One region of the Roseobacter cerffii genome, then DNA from elsewhere that is predicted to be linked to it. Evidence: riboswitches for the same ligand, from Rfam matches in the RefSeq annotation. Region 1 holds a riboswitch; each other region holds the start of a gene.

The links. Region 1 has a riboswitch for cobalamin ahead of ACVC7O_RS22265 (metal ABC transporter ATP-binding protein). Riboswitches for the same ligand answer to the same signal wherever they lie in the genome.
Region 2: it holds a riboswitch for cobalamin, as region 1 does, so the genes downstream of both, ACVC7O_RS02005 (energy-coupling factor ABC transporter permease) here and ACVC7O_RS22265 (metal ABC transporter ATP-binding protein) in region 1, are expected to answer to the same signal.
Region 3: it holds a riboswitch for cobalamin, as region 1 does, so the genes downstream of both, ACVC7O_RS07495 (DUF1636 family protein) here and ACVC7O_RS22265 (metal ABC transporter ATP-binding protein) in region 1, are expected to answer to the same signal.
Region 4: it holds a riboswitch for cobalamin, as region 1 does, so the genes downstream of both, ACVC7O_RS01940 (DUF1636 family protein) here and ACVC7O_RS22265 (metal ABC transporter ATP-binding protein) in region 1, are expected to answer to the same signal.

The regions. Positions count from the first base shown of each region.
Region 1 is NZ_JBTBYJ010000003.1:110,775-114,980, reverse strand. Features, by position in the region: gene ACVC7O_RS22275 (pyrophosphohydrolase domain-containing protein) at 1-93, shown strand, start outside; cobalamin riboswitch at 134-342, shown strand; gene ACVC7O_RS22270 (BLUF domain-containing protein) at 443-1,555, shown strand; cobalamin riboswitch at 1,623-1,837, shown strand; gene ACVC7O_RS22265 (metal ABC transporter ATP-binding protein) at 2,080-2,832, shown strand; gene ACVC7O_RS22260 (metal ABC transporter permease) at 2,825-3,727, shown strand; gene ACVC7O_RS22255 (metal ABC transporter solute-binding protein, Zn/Mn family) at 3,724-4,206, shown strand, end outside.
Region 2 is NZ_CM135757.1:413,817-418,022, forward strand. Features, by position in the region: gene ACVC7O_RS01995 (cobyrinate a,c-diamide synthase) at 1-1,040, shown strand, start outside; gene cobA (uroporphyrinogen-III C-methyltransferase) at 1,037-1,756, shown strand; cobalamin riboswitch at 1,794-1,973, shown strand; gene ACVC7O_RS02005 (energy-coupling factor ABC transporter permease) at 2,024-2,701, shown strand; gene cobF (precorrin-6A synthase (deacetylating)) at 2,762-3,505, shown strand; gene ACVC7O_RS02015 (metal ABC transporter substrate-binding protein) at 3,611-4,206, shown strand, end outside.
Region 3 is NZ_CM135757.1:1,524,899-1,529,104, forward strand. Features, by position in the region: gene ACVC7O_RS07480 (FecCD family ABC transporter permease) at 1-139, opposite strand, end outside; gene ACVC7O_RS07485 (ABC transporter substrate-binding protein) at 144-1,079, opposite strand; gene ACVC7O_RS07490 (ABC transporter ATP-binding protein) at 1,076-1,876, opposite strand; gene ACVC7O_RS07495 (DUF1636 family protein) at 1,873-2,280, opposite strand; cobalamin riboswitch at 2,402-2,614, opposite strand; gene otnK (3-oxo-tetronate kinase) at 2,797-4,074, opposite strand; gene ACVC7O_RS07505 (aspartate/glutamate racemase family protein) at 4,059-4,206, opposite strand, start outside.
Region 4 is NZ_CM135757.1:400,279-404,484, forward strand. Features, by position in the region: gene ACVC7O_RS01925 (flotillin family protein) at 1-522, opposite strand, end outside; gene ACVC7O_RS01930 (YqiJ family protein) at 568-1,239, opposite strand; gene ACVC7O_RS01935 (helix-turn-helix domain-containing protein) at 1,393-1,842, shown strand; cobalamin riboswitch at 1,914-2,118, shown strand; gene ACVC7O_RS01940 (DUF1636 family protein) at 2,205-2,603, shown strand; gene cobW (cobalamin biosynthesis protein CobW) at 2,596-3,654, shown strand; gene cobN (cobaltochelatase subunit CobN) at 3,658-4,206, shown strand, end outside.

The sequences.
Region 1 (4,206 bases):
CCCGTTCTGCGGGACGATGGCAAAGTCCTGAAGGGGCCGGGGTTTCAGCAGCCTGACCTCGCACGCTTACTCGAGGCGAAAGTTGCAAGCTGACATGCAGCCTGTAAGTTTTTCTTTACACATCTGAGTTCCGGTTCATAATGGCCATGATGGTGTGCAGGCTTCGTGTCGTGGAGGCTGCCTGAAAAGGGAACGCGGTGCGCCCATTTGGCAAATCCGCGGCTGCCCCCGCAACTGTGAGCGGCGAGTGACACCGGTAGAACCACTGGGCGGGATGCTCGGGAAGGTCCGGAAAAACGTCGACCCGCGAGCCAGGAGACCTGCCATCTGACACGTTTGACCGGGCGGGGTGCACCGGTGGGCTTGAGACCTGCACGCCGCCAAACCCACGGCTGCATTCGTCAATGGACCTGCTGCCCCCGTCCCCCGTGAGGGACTGCGGATGGAACATGTTGCGGTACCAGTGCCCGACGACGGTCGCGTGTTCCGTCTGGCCTATGCGAGCCGTCCGGTTCGAAAGATGACACACACTTCAGTCGTTTCTCTGACCGACGCTGCCGCGGCAAACAATCGGAGACGTCGTGTTTCAGGCGTTCTTTTCTTGGGAGAAGGCGTTTTCCTGCAATGGTTGGAAGGTCTCGCGGCTGATGTCTGCGGTCTCATGTCAAGGATTTCACAGGACACCAGACACACCGACGTCACAATCCTCAGCGCCGGTTGGATGCCAAAGCGGCGCTTCGCACGCTGGCCGATGCAATTGGCGGACCAATCACTGACAAAGTTGCCGAATGCGCAATTGGTGAGCGCGCCGCCCTATGACATGGACCGCGCGACGATCGCCTTTGATCAGGCCGCCGAGAGCTATCGAAAGGCCACGTTCGATGTCGCGATCTGGTCCGACCGAGCTGCTGCCTTAGCAGAAAGCTTGGTTGCCAATGAACCGGGCATGGTGACTGTTCTACCGAGCCATGCACTAACGGGCGTGCGCCGCCGCGCTCAGCTGGTCGACGATGTATGCGAGGCCTTCTCGCAGGGCTGGCGGCAAGACATCTGGTCTTCCGCCCAGATATCGATTGGGCTTGCGAACCTGAACGGTCTCTGGCAGCGCTCTGGTCGTGTGCCAGACCCTGTTGGTACACGTCACAGCACATCCATTGTCGTCCCGCCGGGAAGCCGCGAAATCATCGGAGCGATCGTCAAAGCGGACTTGCTTCGAGCTACCGGAACTTCGGTCAGTGTTGTACTGGAAGCTGATGCAGAAACGACCTTCGAAGCGATCTCGCGGTCTTCGCCAACCGCAGTTGTTGTCACCGGTTCCCGTGCTGACCTCGCCGGGGAACAAGAGCGATCAAATGCGTTTGCCGAACGGGTCCACGCGCGCTTCCCTGACCTTCCAATTCTTGTGGGCGGACGCTCCTCCGGTCCTATTTGCGAATGCCCTGCGCGCGTTGGTTTTGGTCGGGACTCTTGCACTTTGCGCGCGGGTGACGTGGAATGGCTGGCGCTGAAAGCGTTGACAGTTCTTTCGTCACAGCAAGACGAGTTTGGCAACTAGATTTCGTAACACGCGAAATTCTCTCTGGTTTCGATGGTTCCGGATCATTGACGACTTCATTCGGAAAGCGTTACTTGCTGTTGATGGTTCTCAAAGACAACTGAGTCGGCGAGATGAAATGGGAACACGGTGCGGTGTAGCCAAAAGGCGCCAAATCCGTGACTGCCCCCGCAACTGTAGGCGGTGAGCGACCCCGACAAAGACCACTGGGCATGCGCCTGGGAAGGTTCGGGAGAGCGTTGATCCGCAAGTCAGGAGACCTGCCATCGCAAGTGTAACTGACCCAGGCGGGGTGTCCTGGAGAGAGGCAACATGTTCGACGCGACTGCGTACCTACATCGACGTATCTCATTGCCCCCGCCGCAGCGGAGGCCGCGATGCGTGAGGCAAATGACCCAGAACAGCATGAGCTAGCGCCATACCGGCAAGGCTTCTGCCTGACCGGCTTGAGCACTGCATCATTGATCGGCGGTGCTCTGGCAGTGTCCGCATTCCTTTGGTTCGGCATTTGGGCGGTGCTGTAGATGTCAGCAGTCTTGGAAATCCGTAACTTGGCACTTGGATACCCTGAGCTGACATTATTCAGGGGGTTGTCGATGGATGTAGAGCGCGGCTCCACGTTGGCCATATTGGGTTCAAATGGCTCTGGAAAAAGCACTTTCGTTAAAATGCTTCTTGGGCTGATGGCCCCGCTTTCTGGCAAACTCAGCTGGCCTGCTGGAGCACCCAAAGAGATCGGATATCTCGCCCAGATGACGGAGTTTGATCGCCGCTTTCCGCTGCGGGTGCGTGATTTGGTGGCAATGGGGGCCTGGAAAGGCTTTGGCCTTGGCGGTCGTCTGGATCGCGAGACGACCGCCAAAGTTGCATCGGCAATGGATGCAGCAGGCGTATTGGATATCGCGGATCGGTCCTTGCACACGTTGTCTGGCGGGCAATTGCAACGTGCGCTTTTCGCGCGCGTGATCATGCAGGATGCTCCTCTCATCCTGCTCGATGAGCCCTTTGCGGCAGTGGACCAAACCACTGAGGCGCATCTGTTGTCGCTCATAGACCGTTGGCGGGATGAGGGCCGCGCTGTTGTGTTGGTCGTCCATGATCTTTCATCGGTCCTAGATCATTGCGACAACGCATTGCTCCTTGGGAATGGTGAGGCCTGCCATGGTGCAGTCGATGCGATCCTGACGCCAGAGCGCCTTGTTGCGCAGAACTACCTCTCCAAAAGCCAGGTATCTTGGATGTTCCGCGCCTCTCGGGAGGAAGCCGCGCATGTTTGAGCTCTTCTCTGAGATGTGGAGTTTCGCCTTCATGCAGCGCGCATTCGTTGCGACCACTGTTCTGTCGGCCTCCGTTGCCCCCATCGGCGCATTTCTGGTTTTGCGCAGGCTTTCACTGGCTGGAGAGGCCATGGCGCACGCCATCACGCCGGGCGTTGTCATTGGTTTTGTTGTTGCTGGACTGTCAGTCATTTCGCTCCTCGTAGGCGGCCTTGTGGCCGGGGTTGTCGCTGCTGCGTTAACGGCACTTCTCGCCCGCAAAACTATCCTGCGGAGCGACGCGAGCCTGGCATCAATTTATCTGATCGCCCTGGCTGCAGGCATCTTTATCCTGTCCGCCGCAGGATCAGCCGTTCCGCTGAAAAGTTTCCTGTTTGGGTCCATCCTGGGCATCGACGACGCCTCCATGCTCCTTGTAGGCGGCGTGGCGACGATCACGCTCGTGTCCTTCGCGGTCCTTTTGCGCCCCCTGATCATCAGCACGTGTGACCCAATCTTTTTTGAGGCACAGACCAAACGGCCCTGGCTGATCGAGCAAGCATTCATGCTACTTCTCGTTCTGAACCTGCTTGCCGCGTTCAAAACACTCGGCACACTGATGGCGGTTGGCTTGATGATATTGCCCGCAACGTCAGCGCGATATTGGTCCAGCACGATCACAGGCCAGCTTGGCCTGACGTTCTTCTTCGCGCTCGCAAGCTGCTGGGTCGGCTTGACGCTTTCCTATCTCTTTCCGGAAACCCCCTCTGGCCCCGCCATCGTGCTTACAGCCGGTGGGTTTTTCCTGATCTCGGTCCTTTTGGGACCTCTCGGTTTTGGGGGGCGGTGGCGCAAACCGTCCGACCAAACATCAACAACCCTTGCGCAGACATCAAACAAAGAGAGACCTCAATGACACTCAAAACCACTTTAGCCACTGGGCTCTTCGCCGCTTTTGCGGCTTTCCCATCTTTTGCAGACGACATGAAGGTTGTCGCCAGCTTCTCGATCCTTGGCGACATGGTTGAACAGGTGGTGGGCGATCACGCCGACGTCACGACCATCGTTGGACCTGATGCGGACGCGCATGTCTACCAGCCCTCCGTTGCCGACGCGCGCGCGGTGGCGGAAGCCGATGTTATCTTCGTCAATGGCATGGGTTTTGAGACTTGGTCGGACACATTGATCGCCGAATCCGGCACTGACGGCACCGTCTATGTCGCGACTGAAGGTGTGACGCCGGTTCTCGTTGATGGCGAGATTGACCCGCACGCATGGAACGCACTGACCAATGGCGTAGTCTACGTCCAGAACATTGCAGACGCTATGTCGGAAGCGATGCCGGATCATGCGACCGAGTTTCAGGCGAATGCGGCGTCCTACATCTCGACACTT
Region 2 (4,206 bases), on a different replicon from region 1:
ATGACGGTGTGGCCACGCGCGGTCAGTCCGGTTTTGGCAGCAGCGCGGAGACGGCGCAACGCATGGGCTGGCCTGTGGTTCTGATCGTTGATGTGAGCGGGCAGGCGCAATCGGCGGCGGCGACCGCCTTGGGTTTTCAGACCTACAACCCCGATGTGCCCTTCGCGGGCGTGATCCTGAACCGATGTGCCTCTCCGCGCCACGAGCGTCTCGCGCGGCTGGGGATGGAGAACGCGGGGCTTAAGGTGCTGGGCGTCCTGCCGCGCCGTGGAGATCTGACATTGCCCGAGCGGCATCTCGGCCTGATCCAGGCGGTTGAGCATCCCGATCTCGATGCGGCCATTGCGGGGTACGCCGAGTTTCTGCGCGCGCATGTCGATGTTGCGGCGATCCGGCAGGCCGCGCGAGGCGGGGCCGCAGCCGTATCGGGAGCGGATTTACCAGAGCCACCCGCGCAGCGCATCGCCCTGGCGCAGGATGCGGCATTTTCCTTCACCTACCCGCATGTTCTGGAGGGGTGGCGCCGCGCGGGGGCGGAGGTTGTGCCGTTTTCACCCTTGGCTGACGAGGAGCCGGACCCTGCTGCGGATCTTGTCTGGCTGCCCGGCGGATACCCAGAGTTGCACGGTGCGACCCTGGCAGCCGCGACGCGGTTCAAAGCAGGTCTGCGGGCGCATGCTGCAAGCAAACCGGTGCATGGCGAGTGCGGTGGCTACATGGCGCTGGGGCAGGCGCTCATCGACAAGGAGGGCACGCGGCACGAGATGGCGGGTCTGCTTGGGCTCGTGACCAGCTTTGAAAAGCGGAAATTTCACCTCGGCTACCGCCGGGCTGTGTTGCACGCTGGCTTGCCCGGCCATCAACCTGGCGCAGCTCTGCGCGGGCACGAGTTTCACTACTCGACCATCCTCGATCAGCCCGACGCGCCGCTGGCCGACGTCGTGGATGCCGATGGAAACCCTGTGCCGGAAACCGGCTCTCGCCTCGGCAATGTGACCGGCACCTTCTTCCACCTGATCACCGCCGAGGAGCAGGCGTGACCGGTTTCGTCAGCTTTGTGGGCTCGGGACCGGGCGATCCTGAGCTGTTGACGTTGAAAGCCGTGGATCGTCTGAAACGGGCCGACGCAGTGCTGTTCGACGATCTCTCCTCCGGGCCGATCCTCAGCCATGCCCGCTCCGGGGCCGATCTGGTGGGGGTTGGGAAGCGGGCAGGGCGCCCCTCGCCGAAACAGCACCATGTCAGCCGCCTGCTGGTGGAATATGCCGAGATGGACCAGCGCGTGGTGCGGCTGAAATCGGGCGACAGCGGGCTCTTTGGGCGGCTGGAGGAGGAGTTGGTGGCCCTGCGCGAGGCTGGCGTCCCCTACGAGATCATCCCCGGCATCCCGTCGGCCTGTGCCGCTGCGGCTGCGGCGGGTATCCCGCTTACACGCCGGCTGACGGCGCGCCGGGTGCAGTTCGTCACGGGGCACGATGTCAGCGGGCAATTGCCGCAAGATCTCGACCTCAACGCCCTCGCAGACCCCACAGCCTCGACCGTTGTCTTCATGGGCAAGCGAACCTTTCCAAGGCTGCTCGATGCCCTTGCTGCACGGGGTCTGCCCGGCGACACCCCCGCGATCCTTGCCGAAAGCGTCAGCACACCGGATCAGAGCATCCGGCGCACCACCGTTTCTAAGCTGGCTGCGCAATTGGACCGCGAAATCAGCGACCAGCCAGCGTTGATCCTCTACGGGCCGTTCGCCGAGAGTTGAACGTCGCTTTTGCGCTTGTCCGCGCGCGCAGATCAAGGATACGACTGAAGCACGGTGCCACGACTTGTGGCTGAAAAGGGAACTGAGTGAAAGTCTCAGACTGCCCCCGCAACTGTAAGCGGTGAGCGCTCCGGATGATCCACTGGCCTCTTGGCTGGGAAGGACCGCAGCGCCTCGACCCGCAAGTCAGGAGACCTGCCGTAAAGCTCAAACCCGTGTGATCACGGATATTTATCCGCCGGAGGGGCGGGACAGAAAGGATCAATCATGCATATCGAACCCGGCGTCGTCGATGGGGCCAAGATGGCCTTTGCCTATGCAACCGCTGCAGGGGCTGCGGGCTATACCGCCAAACTCGCACTCCACGACCTCAAGATCCACAGTGCCGGCTCATTCGCGGTGCGGACCGTTTTGGCCGCCCTCGGCACCTTCATCTTTTTCGAGGTGTTGCCGCATTTCCCGGTGGGTGTCTCCGAGGTGCACTTCATTCTTGGCACCACGCTCTTCTTGCTGATGGGTGCGGCGCCGGCCGCGCTCGGCCTTGCGCTTGGCCTCCTGATTCAGGGGGCTTTCTTCGCACCGAGCGATCTGCCGATGTATTTCGTCAACGTCACGACTTTGCTGGTGCCGCTCTTCGCCATTTCGGCTTTGGCGCAGCGGTTCATCCCGGCGGATCGGGCCTATGTCGATCTGGCCTATGCTGACGTCTTCAAGCTGTCCGCCATGTATCAGGGTGGCGTTGTGGCCTGGGTCGCGTTCTGGGCGTTCTATGGCCAGGGATTCGGTGCCGAGACGGTCCAGTCGGTCTGGACCTTCGGAATTGCGTATCTTCTGGTGATCCTGATCGAACCAATTGCCGATCTGGCGGTGCTTGCGGGCGCCAAGGCGCTTCGGTCGGGCAAAGTCGAGGGTCTGTTCACAGCGCGTCTCTACGAAGGCGCGTAATCTAGGTAAGGCGCGGCCCGGACCCTGCGATGTGGTCCGGGCTTTCTTGTGGGTGACAATATGATCACTGAGCTCTGGCTGATTGGTATCGGCACCGGGTCACCGCATCACGTGACGGGTGAAGGATTGCAGGCCATCCGCGAGGCGCGGACAATCCTCGTACCACACAAGGGCTCTGGCAAAGATGATCTGGCCGAGCTGCGCTATCGCATCATCGAAGCTGCAGGCTCGACCGCGCAGGTCCTCCAGTTCGACTACCCCGAACGCGATCCCGCCTTGCCCTACGAGGAGCGCGTGACGCGGTGGCATGATGAGATCGCGGTGCGGTGGGCCCAGACGGCTGATCAGGCGGGTTCGGATGGGCCTGTGGCCCTGCTGGTCTGGGGCGATCCGTCGCTCTATGACAGCACGTTGCGCATCGCCGGACGTTTGATCCCACCGCCCACCATCCGTGTGGTGCCGGGTATTATGGCGATACAGGCTCTGACCGCAGCTCATGCGATCCCGCTCAACGACGTGAATGGGCCGATCCAGATCACCACCGGGCGCCGCCTGCGCGATGCAGGATGGCCCGAGGGCATAGATCGTCTTGTGGTCATGCTCGATGGCGAAGCAAGTTTTCAGGAGCTGACAGAGCCCAACCTCACGATCTGGTGGGGCGCCTACCTGGGCATGCCGGAACAGATTATCGCGGCGGGTCCGTTGGCAGAGGTCACGGACAAGATCCTCGATGCCCGCGCTGCTGCTCGGGCGCGGCATGGGTGGATCATGGACACCTATCTGCTCAGCAAAACCACGAACTGAACAGATTGTGCGTTGAGAACTTGAGAATCATTCTCAAATTACTTGACAGTTGCGAGTGATTTGCATTTACAGGTGGCAAGAGCTGTCTATGTCATGGAGAGTCTGATGCTAAGAAGAGTGATGCAATCAACGTCCGTCGCGGCGCTTGCCGCGGTTCTGGCGACCGCAGTCGCCGCGGATGAGAAGATGAAGGTGGTCACCACCTTTACCGTTCTGGCCGATATGGCATCAAACGTTGCGGGCGATGCGGCCGAGGTGGTCTCGATCACCAAGCCGGGCGCCGAGATCCACGGATACGAGCCGACGCCGCAGGATATCGTGCGGGCCTCGGATGCAGATCTGATCCTCTGGAACGGCATGAACCTTGAGCTGTGGTTTGAGCAGTTCCTCTCCAACATGGAGGATATCCCGTCGGTGACGCTTACGGATGGCATCGACCCGATTCCGATTGCTTCCGGATCCTATGAGGGCAAACCCAACCCTCACGCCTGGATGGGCTTGGATAACGCGCTGATCTACATCGACAATATCGTTGCTGCTTTTGTCGAGACCGACCCGGACAACGCCGAAACATACGAGCAGAACGGCGCGGCCTATAAAGACGCGCTGCGCGAGACCATCGAACCCCTTCGCGCAGCCGTTGCGGAGATCCCGGACAATCGGCGCTGGCTGGTGACCTGCGAAGGCGCGTTCAGCTATCT
Region 3 (4,206 bases), on a different replicon from region 1:
TGCCGGTGGGCACCGACACCGCCCCCACGGAAATCGCTATCGAGAGCGACACAAGAAGCAGGGCCAGCCCGCCGAGCGGCAACGCCGCCTGCCTGAAGAGGCGCGGTGCGCGGCGGTGGCCAGCCGTGCTGTCCGTCATGGTGTCATTCGCCCCAGAACGCCCGCGCGAGGGTCTTGACGGCCTGGATGTTGCGGGGGCCAGGTGTGGCTTCGACGTATTCCAGCGTGACGAAGCGGTCGTTCTTGACAGCGTCAAGATCCGCGAAAGCGGGGTTCGACATCATGAAGGCGCGCTTCTGTTCGGCGGTCACCTCGCCGTAGTTCACGATCACGATGACTTCCGGGTTCCGCTCGACCACTTCTTCCCATGTGACGGTGGCCCAGCTTTTCTCGAAATCATCCATGACGTTGACCCCACCGGCGGCCTCGATCAGCGCGGTGGGCATGGCGTAGCGGCCCGCGGTGAAGGGCGCGTCTTCGCCGCTGTCATAAACGAAGACACGCAGGGGCGCGCCGGTGTCGAGAAGGTCCGTAAAGCTGGCAAGTTCGGCACGATAGCCATCGACCAGCGCCGTGGCACGGGCTTCGATGTTGAAGATGCGACCGAGGTTCATCAGATCCGCATACATATCCTCGATGCTGGCCTTGTCCTTCTGCATGATATGGGTGCAGCTCTCGGTGAGCTCGTAGACCTTGATGCCGAAGGGCTCCAGCGTCTCGGGCGTGACCTCGCCACCGACTTTCATGCCATAGTTCCAGCCGGCGAAGAAGAAATCCGCGTCCGCCCCCACAAGCACCTCCTTGGAGGGGTACTTGGCCGAGAGTTCGGGCAGTTCGTCGATGCCAGCGCGCATCTCCTCGTCGAGCGTTTTCCAACCCGAGATGCCGGTGTAGCCCACCATGCGGTCGGCAAGGCCGAGCACCAGCATCATCTCGGTCAGGTTCACGTCGTTCGAAATCGCCCGCTCGGGTGGGGCGTCGAAGGTGACGGACCGGTTACAGCTTTGCACGGTGGTTTCTGCCGAGGCTGTGCCTGCGGCGAGCAACAGGGCGGTCACGCCCAGGAAGGGGGACTTCATAGCAAGGTCCTTTCGTCATGCAGGTGGAATGTGAGGTGGTCGGTGTCGCTGGGCGCGAGACGTTCGCGCCTGGCCTGGATCTGGAATGCGCCGGAGACGGCGGTTTCGGAGAGCACGGTTTCGGGGGTGCCGAAGCCGAGGGCGTGACCGGACTTCAGCAGGAGAATGTCATCGCAGACACCCGCTGCGATGTTCAGATCGTGCAGCGACGTGACAATCGTCAGAGGCAAATCGCGGATCAGCTCCAGCACTTCCAACTGGTGGCGGATATCGAGGTGGTTTGTGGGTTCGTCAAGGATCAGCAAGCGAGGCTCCTGCGCCAGGGCCCGGGCAACCATCACGCGTTGGCGTTCGCCGCCAGAGAGCGTGCCGAGATGGCGGTCTGCGAACCCCGCGAGGCTCAACCGATCGAGCGCCGCGTCAATCTTTTTCGCCTCTTGCGCACCGCCGCTGCTGCCGAACCCTTGGCGGTAAGGCACTCGCCCGAGGGCGACGATTTCCCGCACAGTGAGCGCAAAATCCGTCGGTTGCTCCTGCAGCACCGCAGCGACCCGCTTTGCCACCATGCGGGGTGGCAGATGCCAGATGTCATCACCATCGACGCGCACCGTGCCGCTCCCCGGACGCTGGAAGCGGTAGAGCATCCGCAAAAGCGTGGTCTTGCCAGCGCCGTTGGGGCCCATGACCCCGAGCACGCGCCCCGCGCCCACATGAAAGCTCAACGGGTGCAGCGCCGGGCCGCGCATGCGCGCCGGTGTCCAGGAGAGGTCGGTGACGTCGAGGCGCGCGGCGCTCACGAGGCGCGCACTTTGCAGTCTTCGATGGCAAGTACCGCGGCGGGCACACGGGCGAGCGTGGTGGTGCGGAGCTTTCCGGGGCGATCGACCGAGGAGCACCAGCCATCCTGAAGGGCGCCGTACTGATGCGCAAAGTGGATCAGATCATCAATGTCCGTGTCCGGGTCGATGTCGCCGAAGAGATAGGTCGCCTTGCGTGTGCCGTGATAGGCGACGGTGCAGGGGCGGTCGCAGCCTGCCATGCAGGCGACGCCGGAAATCTCGAAGCTGTCCGACACCGCGTCTCCCGCAGCCGCGATGGCGGCCCGCAGTCGTTCTATCAGCTCATAGCCCGGGCGGCACGCTGACCCTTTGTGGCGGCACGACGTGCAGATTGTGATCCGGTGCTCTCGTGGCTCGTCCATCGGCGTCTCCATCTCCGGGGAGGGTGCGCCGAACAGAGGTATATGTGCACGGGGTTGGCCGTGGTTTCATCATAAGCTCCTGACCAGGCACCCCGCCTGCATCGAGTTGAAATACAGACGCAGCACTGCGCCCGTGATGGCAGGTCTCCTGACTTGCGGGTCGTCGCTCTCCCGAACCTTCCCGGGTTGGTGGCCCAGTGGTCCTGTCGGGGTCGCTCGCCGCTCACAGTTGCGGGGGCAGTCGCGGACTTGGCGCATGTGGTGGCGCCGCACCGCGTTCCCTTTTCATCTCTTTGGCCTTTGGCCGTTGAGAACCATCGCCCTTGACCAAATCGCCCTTGACCGGTGCGGTCAAGGGACAAAGCGACACGAACCGCTGAATTGAACGAAAAGGGGGGACGCGTCTTCAGGTTTGGCCGTGGTCGCCTCGGTTTCAGAGCACCCAGTCGCGCGAGACCGAGATGGCGCAGGTTGCGGGCGGGCGGCTCCTATCGGCGCGCCCCCCCTTCCTTGGCGTCATGTCCCGCTTTCCATCACCCGCAGGGCCTTCGCAAAGAAGTCAGCTGCGCCGAAGTTGCCGGATTTGAGCGCAAGTGCGACAGGGGCGGCCTCTCCAACGGTCAGTACCGGAACGCCGGGGTCGATCTCTGGGCCCAGCGTCATCGCGGATGCACCCATCGCTGCGGCGACGGATTGCGCCACCGCGCCCGAGGTCTCCCCACCCGCAACCACCAGCCTGCGATAGCCGGACCGAACGAGTGTGCGCGCGGTGTCGGCGAAGAGCGCGTCAAGCGTCGCGGCGAGTGTCTCGCTGCCGAACTTGGCCTGCATCGCGTTGACCTTGGCCGGTGTGGCCGAGGAGTAGGCGAGCGGTGCGCGCCCTGTGTTTTCCGCAAAGAACCCCAGCAGTGTCTCGACAGTGATGTCACCGGCCATGACGCCTTCTACGTCAATGGCGAGAGTTGGATGCGCCTTCGCATGTGCCGCGACCTGGCCGCGAGTGGCGCCCGAGCATGACCCAGCGAGGATCGCTTCGGGGCCGGATACGCCTGTGTAGGCCGTTGGTGCGCGGTCGACTATGCCCGCTCCGATCACGTTGCGGGGCAGGCCTCGCGCAATGCCCGACCCGCCGGTCACCAGCGGTGCATCCTTGAGCGCTGCGCCCAAATCCATGAGGTTGTCGTCGGAAATCGCGTCGGCGACGAGAAACCGGTGGTCCGATGCCTCGAGCGCTGTCCTGATCGCTGCGGGGCCCTGCGCGACCACCTCGAGTGGCAGATGGCCGATGCTTTCGGTCGTTTGAAACTGGAGCCAGCGCCGGATGTCCGGATCGGTCATCGGGGTCAGAGGGTGATGCTCCATCCCGGATTGGTTCAGCAGCCTGTCGTGTACGAAGAGGTGGCCTTGATAGACTGTGCGCCCGGTTGCGGGGAAGGCGGGGCAGAAAACCACCTGCTGTGCATCGAGCGCCCGGGCCAGCGCTTCGGCGACGGGACCGATATTGCCCTCCTGTGTCGAGTCGAAGGTCGAGCAATACTTGAACACGATCTGCTTGCAGCCTTGGGCGAGCAGCCAATCGAGCGCGGCGAGGCTGTCGCGGACCGCAGCCTCGCGCGTTGCCGTCCGGCTCTTAAGCGAAATCACCCCAGCTTCGATCTGATCCGGCGCCGACCCGTCGGGAATGCCGGCAAACTGCGCGGTCCGGAGCCCGCCGTCCGGGGCTACGCCCTGCGCGAGCGTGTTCGCGATGTCGCTCGCCCCGGTGAAATCATCCGCGATCACGCCGATTTGCATTTGCCAAGCCTTTGTCTTTGCGTATCCACCCGCCGCCGCATCTCGGCGATGGCGGCGTCCGGGCTCGTCAAGACGGGCAGGGGTGTCTGCTTGCGAACCGCATCCGTGGCACCCGCCATGGAAAACTGGGCG
Region 4 (4,206 bases), on a different replicon from region 1:
CAACTCCAGACCGTTCTTCAACAGGTCTTCCGAGATCGCGTTCTGCACCTCCTGCACAAAGCTCGCACGGTTCTCGTGCAGCTCGTCCATCGTCATCTGCGCCGCAACAGCGCGCAGGCCATCGACCAGTTTGCCTTCGATCATCTCGCGCAGCTGATCCACATGGAAGGTCCGGTCCCCCAGCGTCTGCGCGGCGCGGGAGATTCCGTCTTCGGTTGCATTCACCGAGACGTAAAACTCTACGCCCACATCAACCCGCATCCGGTCCTTGGTGATCAATGATTGATCGTTGATACGCGCAACTTCGAGGCGCAGGGTCTTCATGTTGACCTTGGCGATCTCATGCAAGAAGGGGATGACGATCACACCGCCATCCATGATCACCTTGCGACCGCTGGAACCGGTACGGACAAGGCTCGTCTCGCGCGTGGCGCGCTTGTAAAGCCGGGCGGCGATCAGGCCGATGAAAAGAAGCAGGCCAACGACGACGGCTGCAATGGTCAGGATAGCGTTTAAGGGCATTCGAAACTCCTCTCGTTGAGAAAACTGGGTAAGTCTGGCGGGCGGTCAGATCACGAAGAACTGGTCGCCGCGTTTGCGGATCAGGGTGACATCGCTGCCTTGCGGAAAGACGCCGTCGTCATAAAGCGGCTCGACCCGCAGGTAGTGGGTGTTGCCAAAGCGATCCTTGATCTTGGCTTCGGCAGGCTTTCCGCGCGCGGCGGTGCCTTGCGTGATCGTACCACGATGCCCGCCCAGGAACCGACGGCGCATGGCGCTTGTCTCGGTTTTCGGCATGATTGCGGCCACCCAACCGGTGATAAACCGTGTCAGCGTCACCGCAGGGACCAGCGCTACGGCCGTCGCGACCAGCATGGGCACAGCGATCCCGAAGGCGCTCAAAACGACCGATTGCAGGACCAGGCCGGACAGGCCGAACATGGTCAGAAAGCAAACCAGCCATATTAGAAAGGGCACCTCGCCAACACCCAACCAGCCGAGGAGCCCCGACGGACCAGACACTTCGGTCTCGACCAAATCCGCCGCATCGGCGTCGATGTCGAGCGACAGATCGAAATCCGCATCCATATCCACATCGACATCGGGTGCATCAGCCCCGATCCCCAGGACACTGCTGCCGAGCAGAAGGCTCAGAATTTCCAGCAAAAACAGGGCCAAAACAATCGCTAGAGCACTTGCAAAGGGCAAGGACTGCGGGTTGAGAAATACGTCCAGCATAGTCATCCTTTCTGCTCTCACATAAGCACTTCTTCACGAAAATGTTAGAGATAAATGTGCATATGGTGAAATTTTATTCACTTTAGTTGAAACATTGCAGAAATTTGCCTATCTATGCCCGGTCATCTCACGCAATGCACCCTGGGGCGCCCCATGCCGGATTTCATGCGACGTCGAAGACTGGCGCGATTTCTTAATCGCAGCGCGGATCGCGTTGGCGATCTCGATCCGCCCGAACGGGGCTGGATTTCCACGTTGAGGCAGGCGCTGTCGATGTCGGCCGAGGATGTGGCCGCGCGCAAGGGGGTCAGCCGCAACGCCGTCTATCAGGCGGAACGCAGCGAAAAGGAAGGGTCGATCTCGCTCAAGCAGATGGACCGCCTCGCACGCGCCATGGGCGGGCGCTTCGTCTACGCCATCGTGCCGGACAAACCCGTCGAGGCGATCAAATACGATCAGGCGCTGCAAAAGGCGCGCCTGCAGTCACAGTCCGAGACCGGTTTTGACGATATGCCAACAGAAGAGCAGCAGGACTGGATCGAAGACTACGCCGCACAGCTCATGCAGGACATGCCGCCCGATTTCTGGTCTCTTCCGAAGTAACCCGTCTGACCGACGGCAACCTCCCCGAAACCCCACGTCGGGTTGCGCTTGACAAGGCGCGCCGATCTAAAGCAACTGCTTGGTGCGCTGGTGCTTGGGCTTGCCTGAGTGAAAAGGGAATGTGCAGCCGCGATCCGGCAAAGCACAGCCGCCCCCGCGACCGTGAACGGAAAGGGCTGCCAAGGCCACTGGAGCATCGCTCCGGGAAGGTGGGCAGACCGCAGGCAAATGCCGAGATTCGTGAGCCGGGAGACCTGCCAGCGCGATGCGAAAACCGGACGGGGTGTTCCGGTGACGAGACACGCGCCCAAGGGCCTCTCTCGCCATCTGACCCGCGTCCCATGACAGATGGGACATGGACTATGACAACCAAGGCAATTGAGCCTGCGCCACCACCAACCGAACTGCTGGTCTGCATCAAATGTCGGCGCGGGCAGGATATCCCCGAGGATGACCGCCGCCCGGGCCAGCGGCTCTATGACACGCTGGCCGCCAACACGCTGCCCGATGGCATCCGCCTCACCGCCGTGGAATGCCTGCAGAACTGCGACCATGGCTGCACCATCGCTCTGCGCGGCGGTGATCGCTGGACGTATATCTACGGAAACATCGATGAAGTGTCGCATCCGGACGTGCTGCTCGACGGGGCGGCGCGCTACAACGCCACGCAAGACGGTTTGATCCCGTGGCGCGAGCGCCCGGAGCACTTTAAACGCAACTGCATCGCGCGCATCCCGCCGCTGGAGACGACCCATGACTGATCTTGCAAAACTTCCCGTCACCGTGATCACCGGCTTTCTGGGTTCGGGCAAAACCACGCTGATCTCGCAGCTCATGCAGAACCCCGGCGGCAAGCGCCTAGCGGTCGTTGTGAACGAGTTTGGCGATGTGGGCGTCGATGGCGACATTCTGAAAAACTGCGCCATCCCCGATTGCCCGGCGGAAAACATCATGGAGCTGGCCAATGGCTGCATCTGCTGCACCGTGGCCGATGATTTCATCCCCACCATCGAGGCGCTCATGGCACTCGAGCCGCGCCCCGACCACATCCTAATCGAAACCTCAGGCTTGGCCCTGCCAAAGCCCTTGCTGAAAGCCTTCGACTGGCCGGATATCCGCTCCAAGATCACCGTCGATGGTGTGATCGCATTAGCCGATGCCGAGGCCGTGGCCTCTGGTCGTTTCGCCCCGGATGTGGCCGCTGTGGACAAGCAGCGCGAAGCCGACGAGAGCATCGACCACGAAACCCCGCTGTCCGAGGTCTTCGAAGACCAGATCTCCTGCGCCGACATCATCCTTCTGACCAAGCCTGATCTTGCAGGCCCAGACGGTGTGGCGAAGGCCAAAGCGATCATCGCTGCCGAAGCCCCGCGCCCACTGCCCGTGGTCGAGGTGGCTGAAGGCATGGTCGATCCCCGCGTGATCCTCGGGCTCGAGGCCGCCGCGGAAGACGATATGGACGCGCGACCCAGCCACCACGACGCCCCCCATGATCACGACCACGAGGACTTCGACAGCATTGTCGTCGACATCCCCGAACTCGCAGAGCCGGCGGACCTCGTCCGCGCCGTGGAAACCCTCGCCGACGCGCACAACATCCTGCGGGTGAAGGGCTATGCCGCCGTTGCGGGTAAACCGATGCGCCTGCTGGTCCAGGCGGTCGGCGCGCGGGTGCGGCATCAGTACGACCGCCCCTGGCAGCCGGGTGAGGCGCGGCAGGGCCGTCTCGTGGTCATCGCCGAACATGACGACATCAACCGCGCCACCATCGAAGCGGTGCTGGGCGTGCACGCGCCCGAACCCGCCGAGTAGGCCATGCACGTCGTCTTCCGCGAAAGCCACGGTCTGGAAGAGACCGAGACGCCCACCGATCTGGGGCAGACGCCCGCAGATCTGGTGGTGCTCTCGTTTTCCGACAGCGACCTGGGCGCTTTCGCGGAAGCCTGGCGGCGTGGCGGCGGGCCCGAAGGCAAGCTGCCCACGCTCCGCCTTGCCAATCTCGCCGCTCTGAAACACCCGCTCTCCGTCGACACCTATGTGGAGCAAACGCTGGAGGGCGCGAAAGGTATCCTCATTCGCCTCATCGGCGGCGTACCTTATTGGTCCTACGGGCTGCAGCAGGTGCGTGCGTTGGCGGAGCGCAAAGGCATTGCGCTCGCCGTACTGCCCGCCGATGGACGCATGGACACGCGGCTTGACGACCATGCGACCCTGCCGGTCTCGACCCTGCGCCGCCTGTCGCATCTCTGCGACACCGGCGGTGTGGTAGCGGCGCAAGCGGCACTGGCACAAATGGCGCTGGCCGCCGGGCTCTACGCTGGGCCCGTTCGCGGCGCCAAGTCCCTGCCGCTGGTTGGCACCTGG